DNA from 4 places in the Staphylococcus carnosus genome. Region 2 is predicted to be linked to each of the others. Evidence: riboswitches for the same ligand, from Rfam matches in the RefSeq annotation. Region 2 holds a riboswitch; each other region holds the start of a gene.
What was found. Region 2 has a riboswitch for thiamine pyrophosphate ahead of thiC (phosphomethylpyrimidine synthase ThiC). Riboswitches for the same ligand answer to the same signal wherever they lie in the genome.
Positions count from the first base shown of each region.

Region 1 (3,208 bases), 1.5 Mb from region 2:
TCAACATCTTATCCGCCTCCAACAAATTCTAATAGTTCTAATCGATCATCTTCACGTACAATTTGATTTTTGAAATCGTCGCGTTGAATTAAATTTTGATTATGTTCTGCAATGACACGTTTTGGATCTAGCTCTAGTGATTCCAAAATGTTTTGGATACTGAGTTCTTCATCAAACGTAAATGGATCGCCATTAATGATGCACTTCATGTTTTTCCCTCCTTAATTTAAAAGGTGCTAATTCTTCTGGTCGTTCATCTGTTTTCAACCATTCTGCCATCAGCTCTCCGATAATCGGTGACAGCAAGATGCCATTACGATAATGACCCGTGATTACCCAAAGACCAGGATTCGTTTCATCCATAATCGGTTGTTCGCCTTGTGTCCATGGTCGTACACCTGACCAATACTTTATTTCACGACTGCTTGCAAGTTCCGGAACACGTTCAATCGCTTCTCGCAATAGCCATTCTTTACCTTCAGTACTAACACCTACGGAATAATTATCGAAGTAACTTGTAGCGCCGATTAAAAAACGATTCGGCGGTTTAGGCACAATATAGCAACCGTTAGTCATAAACAGTGTTTGTTTTAAATCTAAATCTTCATTTTCTACTAGTAAGACTTCGCCTTTGACTCCGCTGACTCTTTCTTGTATTTCAGAATCGGGTGCTAAAAATCCTGCCCAAGCTCCTGCAGCAACTACCACTTTCTCAGCTGTTAATTCACTCATTTCATTTTCATGTTTAATCGAAACGGTATAATGATGATCTTCATGTTTTATATTTTCTACATTGGTATGATTAAAACGTATTACTGCACCATCTGATTTTAGCGAAGCATGTAAGGCTTTTGTATAATGATTGGCATTAATTTGATGGTCATGGGGCACAAACATCATGGCTTCAGAACTTTTGACCAAGTAATGCGTCAATTCACCTAAATCTGTATTACTTAAATCTTGAACATCGTCATCATGTTGATGCAAAAATTCATATTGCTGATGCAAAGCATCTATGTCTTTTTCGTTTGTCGCAATTTTGATAAGTCCGTTTTGCTGATATTGGATGTCGATACCAGTTTCTTTTTCTAAGGCTATGCTTAAATCATTAAATTTTTCTCGTGATTTTAAAGCAAGCCGGAATAAAGGACTGTCTTCTTTAAATTCATTTTGTGCACCTAGCATACCTCCGGCTTTATAAGAAGCATGCTGTCCTTCAATATCACGATCAATTAATGCAATTTGCATACCGCTATCTTTTAAGTGACGGGCAATTGACATTCCAATTACACCTGCACCGACTATAATTAAATCAAACATTTTTTACTCAGCCTCCTTTGCTGAACGAATGGTCTCTAAATCCTGTTCTCTGAAATATGATATTGCAGCAATGCCTGAAAATTCTTTTGGTACAAGATTTAATGTGTCTGCATTTATGCCACCTAATGCAATAACTGGAATATTGACATTTAATACTGACTCGATTTCAGAATTTGTCCTTGGTGCTTTTCCTGGTTTGGATTTAGTTTTGAAAAGATGGCCGAACAGGATATAGTCCAAGTTATGTGCTTTAGCTGTTTGAGCATTTTGGGTGTTATGTGAAGACATACTGACACAAACATCAGGGTGTTCTGCTTTATAGTTGTACGCACGTTCATCTCCTTCACGAAAATGAATGGCATTCAAACTAAGTTTTTGTAGTAAGTCGGTGTCGGTATGGATTGTAATTTTGTCTTTAGGAAAACCTGCTTGAATTAAATTTTCTATGAACTTTGTTAATTCATCTTGTTCCATTGGCGTTCTGAAAATCAATGTATCAATCACTGATTCGATTTCTATATAGTGTATTAAATCTTGTTGGGTTAATACGCGATAGGGCGTTATCGCAACATACATATTAAATACCTTCTTCGATTTAGCCACAAAAAAAGCGCTGTTTCCATATAGGAAAACAGCGCATCAAAAAGTGCAATACGCCACTTTCCTACGCCAGTATGAACTGGATCAGGTTCCAAGAATTTTCTCATCACTATGAGAATCTCAGCCTGTATGAACAGGCACTTCCAGTGGACTTATTGTTATTTTTTCTTTGTTAAGTAATGCGAGAAAGTGCACTAACAAATCGTGTAGCGAAGTATTAATGCAATATATTCATAATCTTAAACCGCATCACCATTACTTTACAAAATCATCATAAAGGAAGTAAGAAGAAAAAGCAACAGGTAAAGAGAAGAGAGTTTATCAAGATAATTTAAATTTTGAAATAGATTGTATTATCTTTCTTTTAAAAGTAAAATGAACTTAGCATTCAATACAACATAATTCATTACTAAATTAATAATAAGGGGCAAATTAAAGATGAAAGTTAAAAGTTTTAAAGTAGGAATGTCAGCAGTTTGTGCTGTTGTTGGTTTTTCATTTTCAGGAATGAGTGGGGAAGAAGCGCATGCGGCTGGAGACTATTACTATAATGGGATGGCAAGCAACAATGAGGCGACAGCTTATCCGAAAGCTAAGAAAATCTCAAATAGCAGCTTAGACATTCATCATATTTCAAATACAATGAATACGAAATATAAAGCGGTAGGAAGAGTAAGTAATAAAGATGGTTGGAAAGGTTTAGGTAAAGACAGTATGGGAACTGGTACAGTTATCGGCAACTATACTTTCATTACTAATGCACATGTGATTGATACTGCGAAAGGTTCTGCAGCTAATCCCAAATATATTTCATTCGATATGGCAAGAGATGGATCTAGAAAACCTTATACTTTTCATGCTACAAAAGTCGTGAAAGTACCGAATGCAGATGTTGCTTTAGTATATACAAAAGAAAAGATGTCTCAGTATGCAACACCATTAAAACTAGCTTCAAACGCACAAATTAATGGACTGAAATATAACACGAAATTATATTCTGTAGGTTACCCTTGGCAGAATGGTGACAATACAAAGACACATTGGAGCAGTTACCGCTTCATCCAAAAATCTTCTAACGGCACTGAATTACAAACGAAAGATAAATTCCGTGCAGGTGCATCAGGTTCACTGATGGTCAACGGCAATTATCAAATCTTCGGTTTACGAACATACGGCTATAATTTATGGGCAAATTCAACAACGAATTACGCCAAAGTAGAAATGGCTGGCGGCGAAGCGATGAATGGTGCAACAGGCAATTTCGTTCGTACACATATTAAATAATAGA
Region 1 is NZ_UHCT01000001.1:475,403-478,610, forward strand. Features, by position in the region: gene DYE31_RS01975 (thiazole synthase) at 1-7, opposite strand, end outside; gene thiS (sulfur carrier protein ThiS) at 9-209, opposite strand; gene thiO (glycine oxidase ThiO) at 193-1,320, opposite strand; gene DYE31_RS01990 (thiamine phosphate synthase) at 1,324-1,896, opposite strand; TPP riboswitch at 1,965-2,075, opposite strand; gene DYE31_RS01995 (trypsin-like serine peptidase) at 2,359-3,204, shown strand.
Region 1: another riboswitch for thiamine pyrophosphate. It lies ahead of DYE31_RS01990 (thiamine phosphate synthase); the one in region 2 lies ahead of thiC (phosphomethylpyrimidine synthase ThiC).

Region 2 (3,208 bases):
AAAAAGTTATATCATGGCGGTCATTTTCACTTCAACAATAAAAAACAACTGAAAAATCCGCTTCTCAAACATTAAGCTCTATCCAAAATTCGGATGCTTTTTGGATTATCACAAGCCTGATATTATATGTCGAAACAATGTTGCTTGCAGTAATACATCATTAAATAATAAATCCCTCTATTAAGCAGTCGCTGAATAAGCGAAATGTTAATAGAGGGATTTTATATTATTGATAAACTCGACTACCTTGTTCTACAAAATCTTGTGCTTTTTCTTTCATTGCTTCTTTTCTTTCTTTTTCGTCAAAATGATTTTGGCGCAAATCATGTGAAATACGCATTGAACAGAATTTAGGACCACACATACTGCAGAAATGAGCAACTTTAGCAGATTCCTTTGGTAAAGTCTCATCATGGTATTCTCTTGCACGTTCAGGGTCTAACGAAAGATTGAATTGATCAATCCAGCGGAACTCAAAACGGGCTTTACTGATGGCATCATCTCGTTCTGCTGCGCCAGGAAGACCTTTTGCTAAATCAGCAGCATGTGCTGCAATTTTATAGGTAATCACACCTTCTCTGACATCATCTTTATTTGGTAATCCAAGATGTTCTTTAGGCGTAACGTAACAAAACATCGCTGTACCGTGACTGGCAATTTGTGCTGCTCCGATTGCTGAAGTGATGTGGTCATAAGCTGAGCAATATCTGTTGTCAGTGGTCCTAACGTATAAAATGGTGCTTCTTTACAATAAAAATCAGCTAAGTCCTGATTTTCTTTAATTTTATGCATTGGAATATGTCCAGGTCCTTCTATCATTACTTGTACATCATGCTGCCATGCAATGTCTGTTAATTCTCCTAATGTTTTCAACTCTGCAATCTGACTTTCATCATTCGCATCATAAATAGAACCAGGGCGTAACCCATCACCTAAAGAGACTGCAATATCATAACGATTCAGGATTTCACAAATATCACTGAAATGCTCATATAAAAAACTTTCTTCATGATGCGCAAGACACCATTGCGCCATAATAGAACCACCACGGGAAACAATACCTGTTAAGCGATCGACTGTTAATGGAACATACTGTAATAAGACGCCTGCATGAATGGTGAAGTAGTCCACACCTTGTTCAGCTTGTTCAATCAAAGTGTCTCTATAAATTTCCCAAGTCAAATCTTCAGCTACACCATTCACTTTTTCTAAAGCTTGATAAATTGGAACTGTACCCACAGGAACTGGTGAATTTCTTAATAAATATTCTCGTGTCGCATGAATGTTTTTACCTGTAGATAAATCCATAATTGTATCTGCACCCCAATGTGTTGCCCAAACCAATTTTTCAATCTCTGCTTCAATAGATGAAGAGACAGCGGAATTTCCAATATTCGCATTGATTTTCACTTGGAAATTTTTACCGATAATCATGGGCTCTGACTCAGGATGATTGACATTATTAGGAATAATTGCTCGGCCTCGTGCAATTTCATCACGCACAAATTCAGGTTCAACACCTTCACGCAGCGCTACGAATTTCATTTCTTTCGTAATCATACCTTGTCTTGCATAATGCATTTGTGTAATTCGTTTACCGTCTTGTGCACGTTTAGGCTGATATTTAAATGGTGTTTCAACAAATTTTTTATGTCCTTCTTTTTTAAATCCATTATCGATTGATTGAACTCTGCGACCTTCATAACTTTCAACATCATCTCGTGAAAGAATCCAATTTGAACGTAAATCTGGGATACCGTTTTGTACATCCACTTCATACTCTTCTTCATGATAAGGTCCTGCAGTATCATAAACTACAAAAGGTTCATTAACTTGTGTATCATATTCAGTCACAGTATCACTTAATTCGATTTCTCTAAAAGGAACACGGATATCTTCATCCTCACCTTGCTTAAAAATTCTGCGACTTGCCGGGAATCCTTTTTTCAATTCAATTTCATCTTGTCTCATTAAAAATAGCCTCCTCAAATCAATGCTAGGAGGCGTATTTGCCGAAAAATACATGATAAAATAAAAACGCATTCATTTTATTTATGAATGCGCAGAAAAGACTCTATTTTATGACTTCGAAAAAATTATGTAATAACTAACCTATTACAGGAATATACATATTTTCGAGTTTAAATTTCTCTTATCATTTTTACACGCTTCCCTACGCTAGTGCTAACTAGATCAGGTTCAAAGGGTTGATAATATATCTTTCAGCCTATACGGCACCCCTAGCAATGAATATTTAATTTACAAATTTATATTAACATTCATTATTTTAATGTTCAAGTCAATATCTAAAATGAAAAGTAATTAATATCATTCGAGTTTTTTAGCAGTTACACGTTTTCATTTGGATTCAACGGCGCTAATTCCCTGATTGTGTTCATTCTTAATTTATGGCTTTGTACAGGCATATGCAACATCCATTCATCAATCAAACCGCTTCGATTAACCTCATTCAATGTATCAACCACTTCTTCTTTGCTTCCGCTGATAATCCTCATTCTTTTCTCGGTAACTTCGAAGTTTTTTTCTGACTCATTTCGGTATTCATCCACTTGTTGTTTCGTATTTAATACAATTCTGCTTCCATCTTCAAATGTTAATTCGTAATGTCTTTGGGAGAATCTCATAGGCATCTTTTGATTTCCATCTGTTGTCACCACAGCAGGTATCGATACGATGAAACGCCCTTTTGGATAACGTTTTTTATATGCTTTCAACGCATTTTCTAACTCCGACAAATCAGAGTTAATGAAATAAGCATAGACAATACCTGTTTGTGCTTCTGCAGCTTGAATGGCTGAATGTTCACTTGTTCCTAATAAATATACCGGCACAGGTTTATCAGTTTCATCACGATGTGCAGTACGAATACCTTCATATTCACTATGATCAGTAAATTTTTGGGTGTTCAGTTGGTTTAAAAGTGAGAATTTCTCATCAAATTGCTTTAATGGTTTTTGCAGCTCTTCTTGTAATAAATCAACGACTTTTGGATATCCTCCAGGTGCTTTACCTACTGCTAAATCAACACGTTGATGCGACAGTTTATCTATTAAATGAAATTGTTCAATTACTTTTAGAGGATGACAGTGTTGCAGCATAACACCTCCAGAACCAATCCTCATTTGTTTTGTATGATCAAGCAAATACATAATCAGTATTTCTGGAGAAGTTCCTACCACATCTTTAA
Region 2 is NZ_UHCT01000001.1:1,965,844-1,969,051, forward strand. Features, by position in the region: partial or broken gene thiC (phosphomethylpyrimidine synthase ThiC) at 227-1,971, opposite strand; TPP riboswitch at 2,154-2,252, opposite strand; gene DYE31_RS09480 (MsnO8 family LLM class oxidoreductase) at 2,349-3,208, opposite strand, start outside.

Region 3 (3,208 bases), 110 kb from region 2:
AGGAATATCATCGTCTTGTATATCAATTTTTTCTTTTATTGAGTTTTTAAATTTATCGCGCTTGTTTCTCATTTTTTCTAAATCAATGCTGCGTCTTGTGCGATAAGTGAATTCTTGAGTACGTTCTTGAAATTCACGGAATTGTTCTTTCGTTTGACTCATTGCACCATTTTTATCCGTACGAGAATATTCCATTTCTTCGCCTAATTCTGCTTTCGTAAGCGGTAAAGATCTTCTAAGGAAAAGGAAATTCCATATTGATATTTGTGCAAGAATCCACATTACAATAAAGAATGCATTTACACTTAAAATATCTATCATCGCAATTTCATGACTTTCAATACGTCCATACAATGCAATTTGTGTGATTAAATAACTGACTCCATATGCAGAAATTATCCACAAATAATGTTCTTTTCTATGATTATGGTTAAGTTCATCTTTATAGACAATATATCCTGTATGCACTATAAATGGTACAACAAAAATAATTGCTGCAAAGCCATATACTTGTGTCATTAAGATAATTGTAATAATAAAGAATAAAATCCCTATAATCAGGAAGAATATTGAAATATCATAATCGTATTTTGTTGTCATGAACAACAAATAACCAATCCATAATAATGCGATACCAAATACAATAATGAATATGGCACTAAATACTGGGAACTGCCCGATAAATCGACTCATTATCCGGATGATTTCTCCGAAGAATGCATTGATAAAATCCCACACATTATAAATATGTATATCGACTTTGCTCCCCTTAGCAAGCTTATGAATAAATGATAAATTCAATAAAATTATGATTCCAATGAAAAGTGAAACAATGCCAATAATCAAACTAAAAATGATCTCAGCGTGCTTCTTTAAATACGACATGTTTTTCACCTCATAGTTATTATATAGGAACATAAGTGTTGTGTCTTTAGTGAATGTAATAAATCATTCTATGGTAGTACATAGTATAAAGGAATTGATGTCTACTCTCAATCGGTTAATACCCTATTTAATACTGAAAATGCTTTTTAAGTAAAATCGTTTGAAGATATTGCAATACAAAGATTGAACGTACCTGAAATCATCTTGACAATCCTGTATAAAAAGCATACATTTATTATAAATCAATATAGAAAGCACTAGGGGTGTTTCGTAACTGAGATGAAGCAGTTTTGCTTCAAACCCTTCGAACCTGATCTAGCTTAGACTAGCGTAGGAAAGTGTAGGATGTCTGCCGGCAATATAATAAGGGCTATGCCGGTTTGTTCCGATGCCTATTTCACGCAGCTTGCTAGACAAGTTTGTGTGTTTTTTTATTTTATAGGAGGAATTATTACTTGTGTCAAAAGGACTTAAACTTTCAGACATCTTGGTAACTGTATTAATTGCAGTTGTTTTCGCTATCATTTATAACATTTGGAATTTAGTGTACAAAGCGATGCAAGTGACTGGATTACATCTTGAAGAACTTTCTTATGGTATGTGGTTTGCTGCTGCAGTCGTAGCTTACTTGATTATCCCTAAACCTGGTATTGCACTACTCGCTGAATTTGCAGCTGGTGCGGGTGAAACAATTGTTATGGGACGATTTGATATTGCAACAATAGTTTATGGATTATTGCAAGGTTTAGCTTGTGAAATTATTTTTGCGATTTTCCGTTATAAATCACGTACTATAATGGTTGCAATGCTTGCTGGTTTAGCTGCTGCATTAGTTACTTTCCCTATTGACTACTACTATGGTTATCTAGGTGAAGTTGCAGGATGGAACTTGTTCCTATATGTATTCTTCCGTTGTATCAGCGGTATTGTACTTGCAGGTCTTTTCCCTTATTACTTAGTTAAAGCACTCGATAAAACTGGTGTTACGAAATTATTTAGACCAGCTTCTCAAAAAGATTACGATAATTTGTAAGGAGATATTACTTTGTTACGCGCAAAAAACTTACGACTCAAATATCCAAATGCACCTGATAAAATATTTGATGGCTTAAATATAGAAATAAAGGATAAACAAAAAGTCTTATTATTGGGACCATCAGGATGCGGAAAAAGTACATTATTAAATGTACTAAGCGGAATCGTTCCTAATTTAATAGAATTACCAATGAAATACGATGATTTGGAAGTTGATTTAAATAGTGGTGTTATTTTCCAAGATCCTGACACTCAATTTTGTATGCCTAAAGTTTATGAAGAACTTGCTTTTGTATTAGAAAATAAACAAGTTCCTCGTAAAGAAATGGACCAATTAATTTTAAATGCCCTAGCTTCAGTCGATTTAGATGTGGGACCTAAACAAACTGTGCAAAAGCTAAGCGGCGGTATGAAACAAAAACTGGCGATTGCCGAAACTGTATTGCAAGAAGCACATACTCTCTTCTTAGATGAACCGACAGCAATGTTAGATGTAGATGCTACAGAAGATTTATGGAATCACATTAAAGATATGTGGCAAGATCAAACTGTATTGATTGTCGAACACAAAGTTGAACATATTTGGGAACATATCGACCGAGTAATTTTAATGAATTACAATGGCGAAATTATTGCTGATGATACGCCTGAAGTCATCTTGAGCCAACATGAAGCGTTACTGACTGAGTACGGTGTATGGCACCCACATGCTTGGGATTATGCACCTAAGAGCACTTTAAGTTCCGATACTGAAATCCAAACTAATTTTCAATTTCGTGATGGTGAAATTATTCGTGGCAAAAAATCATTAATTCAGATACCAGAATTGGAAATTGGAGCTGGCGAATGGATTACTATAACTGGAAAAAATGGCTCTGGTAAAACAACTTTATTAGAGTCTATGATGCAGTTGATTAAATATCACGGCAAAATGTCTTATCGTGGTCAGCGTTTACACAAAATTAAAGAAGCTGCTCAGCATATGTATTTGGTTTATCAAAACCCAGAATTACAATTCATAACAAACTCTGTCTATGAAGAAATTTTCATTAACTTTAGTGGCGATCATGCAAAAGAAGAAACTGAGAAACTCATTAAAATGCTGAATTTAGAAGCTGTACGTAATCATCATCCGTTTGAACTTTCAATGGGTCAAAAACGTCGTTTAAGTGTTGCAACTGCATTAAGTTCTCGTGCGGACATCATCTTGTTAGACGAACCGACTTTTGGTTTAGACAGTCATAATACTTTCAACTTGCTGTCATTGTTTCAAAAACGTGTCGCACAA
Region 3 is NZ_UHCT01000001.1:1,859,770-1,862,977, forward strand. Features, by position in the region: gene auxA (lipoteichoic acid stability factor AuxA) at 1-885, opposite strand, end outside; TPP riboswitch at 1,135-1,239, shown strand; gene DYE31_RS08945 (ECF transporter S component) at 1,343-1,918, shown strand; gene DYE31_RS08950 (ABC transporter ATP-binding protein) at 1,931-3,208, shown strand, end outside.
Region 3: another riboswitch for thiamine pyrophosphate. It lies ahead of DYE31_RS08945 (ECF transporter S component); the one in region 2 lies ahead of thiC (phosphomethylpyrimidine synthase ThiC).

Region 4 (3,208 bases), 1.0 Mb from region 2:
ACTTTAGCTGGAATTACACAGCAGCAGGTTCTAATGCATCAGCTCAACCAACACAAGCTACAACAACTCAAGCAGCACCAGCACAACAAGCTGCACCAGTAGCACAACAAACTCAAACATACAGCACTACAACTCAAACTACACAAACTACAACTAGCTACAGTGCTCCTGTACAACAACAAAGTTACAGTGCTCCAGCACGTAGTTACAGCACAGCATCAGTTTCAACTGGCGGTTCAACTAAAGCTCAATTCTTAGCTGCAGGTGGGACTGAAGATATGTGGAATACTATTGTAATGCCAGAATCAGGTGGTAACCCGAACGCAGTAAGTCCAAATGGATACATGGGCCTTGGTCAAACTAAAGAAGGTTGGGGAACTGGATCAGTTTCAGCTCAAACTAAAGGTATGATCAATTATGCAAACTCACGTTATGGTTCACTTTCAAACGCAACTGCTTTCCGTGCATCTCACGGTTGGTGGTAAGCCGATTACTTTTTAAAAGTAAATTTAACTTAATAATTTACATCCAAAAAGCGGACTCCGTTCTTATTCTAAGAGTGGAATCCGCTTTTTGTAATACATATGTAACGAATGAAACAAAACGTTTATATTATTGTAACCTATGTTATTGTGCTAAATGCTATTATAAATACAGCGAATAAATCATATATGTAATTACCTTATAGGAGGATTTTAATTAAATGAAGAAACTTTTAGTGACATCATCAGTAGCGGCAGCAGCATTTTTAGCAACAGGAGTGGCATCACATAATGCGGATGCGGCTGAGTTAAATACAACAGAACAAGCTAAATTAGTAGAAACAGCATTAAATAATCCTGCAGAATTAAATCAACACCCTTTGGGAGTGGAGTTACGCAGCAGTTGGAACTGTTCAACAACCAGTTCAATCAACTTCTAAAGCAGTTTCAGTTCAAAAACAAGCAGCTCCAGTAGCACAACAAACACAAACTTATAATACACAACAAACACAATCATACAATAATGCAAATTACAGCTATAACACACAATCAACTAGTTATACTGCACCTAGACAATCTTATACAGCATCAAATTCAGGTAGCTATGGAAATATTCCAGCAGCATTACAAGCAATTGTATACCGTGAATCTCGTGGAGATATCCATGCAATCAACCCTGATTCAGGTGCGGCAGGTAAATACCAATTCTTACAATCTACTTGGGATGCAGTAGCTCCAGCAGGTTGGAGAGGCGTAAACCCAGCTAGTGCTCCAGAATATATTCAAGACCAAGCAGCGCTTACTCTTTGGGATAATGGTAACGGTGCAGGACACTGGGCATATTAATATTTAAACTTTAGTCGAGACTTTTGTCTCGGCTTTTTTGTTTTCAACCCTTTAATATTGCATAACACAAAGGGGTTTGATACATTTAAATTGTATTAAAAACTAAACTTTATAAAATTGCTAGGGGCGCCTTTTGGCTGAGATAGTTTGACTAGACCCTTATAACCTGATTTGGTTCGTACCAACGTAGGAAAGTAGTATATTCAGAATAAATATTCTAAATATTAAACTGCAATCCTATGAAGGTTTGCAGTTTTTTTATTGGAGGATTTAGGAATGAATTTTGCAGAAACATTAGAGAGAGATGCACAACCGATTATTGATGAAATTTATCAAGATCATTTTATTCAAGAACTTTTAAAAGGGGACATTAAAAAAGAAGCCTTACGTCAGTATTTACGTGCAGATGCTTCTTATTTAAGAGAGTTTGCAAATATCTATGCATTATTAATACCAATAATGCCAGATTTAGAAAGTGTGCGTTTTTTAGTTGATCAAATTCAATTTATAGTAAATGGTGAAGTAGAAGCACATGAATATATGGCTGATTATATTGGTGAAAACTATAATGAAATCGTACAAAAAAAGGTTTGGCCGCCTAGTGGTGACCATTATATTAAACATATGTACTACAACGTATATGCGCATGAAAACGCAGCGTATGCAATTGCTGCAATGGCACCATGTCCATATGTTTATGCGATGATTGCAAAGCGTGCAATGAAAGATCCGAATTTAAATAAATCCTCGATTTTAGCAAAGTGGTTTGAGTTTTATAACACAGAAATGGATCCGTTGATTGAAGTATTAGATGATTTAATGAATCAATTAACTGCAAATATGTCTGAAACTGAAAAAAATGAAGTGCGAGAAAATTACTTGCAAAGTACAGTGCACGAATTGAACTTTTTCAACATGGCTTATACAAGTGAAAAATGGCAATTTGGAGGAGAGAGAGTATGAACAAACCTAAAATAGCTTTAACAATTGCTGGTACAGACCCTACAGGCGGTGCAGGTGTCATGGCAGATTTGAAATCATTTCATGCTTGTGGTGTATATGGGATGGCAGCTATTACAAGCATTGTTGCCCAAAATACAAAAGGGGTGCAACATATTCATAATTTAGATATTACGTGGTTAAAAGAACAATTAGATAGTATTTTTGATGATGAATTACCTCAAGCAATTAAAACGGGTATGATTGCAACAAAAGAAATGATGGAATTGATTCGCAGTTATTTAGAAAAATATCCAGATATTCCATATGTGATAGATCCTGTTATGCTTGCTAAAAGTGGAGATTCATTAATGGATGATGCTGGAAAACATGCATTGCAAGAAATATTATTGCCGCTTGCTGATGTTGCCACTCCGAATTTACCAGAAGCTGAAGAAATTGTAGGTTTCAAACTTGATACTGAAGAAGCAATCAAAAAAGCAGGTGATATCTTTATTAATGAAATAGGCAGTAAAGGTGTAGTCATAAAAGGCGGTCATATTGAAGATAAAAATATTGCCAAAGATTATCTATTTACAAAAGATGGCTTAGAGGTATTTGAAAGTGAACGCTATGATACAAAACACACTCATGGAACAGGTTGTACTTTTTCAGCAGTTATTACTGCCGAATTAGCTAAAGGAAAAACAATTTATGAAGCTGTTAAAAAAGCAAAAGACTTTATTGCTTTAAGCATTAAATATACTCCTGAAATTGGCCAAGGAAGAGGCCCAGTTAATCATTTTGCGTATATGAAGAAAGTAGGGTTAGACGATGAATAAAATTTTAGACCAAATTAGAACTGAACACCCGTTAGTCATTTGTTATACCAATGATGTAGTAAAAAATTTCACAGCAAATGGCTTGTTAAGCCTAGGTGC
Region 4 is NZ_UHCT01000001.1:946,544-949,751, forward strand. Features, by position in the region: gene DYE31_RS04365 (aggregation-promoting factor C-terminal-like domain-containing protein) at 1-485, shown strand, start outside; gene DYE31_RS12885 (hypothetical protein) at 704-922, shown strand; gene DYE31_RS12890 (transglycosylase family protein) at 1,152-1,328, shown strand; TPP riboswitch at 1,441-1,538, shown strand; gene tenA (thiaminase II) at 1,605-2,291, shown strand; gene thiD (bifunctional hydroxymethylpyrimidine kinase/phosphomethylpyrimidine kinase) at 2,288-3,109, shown strand; gene thiM (hydroxyethylthiazole kinase) at 3,102-3,208, shown strand, end outside.
Region 4: another riboswitch for thiamine pyrophosphate. It lies ahead of tenA (thiaminase II); the one in region 2 lies ahead of thiC (phosphomethylpyrimidine synthase ThiC).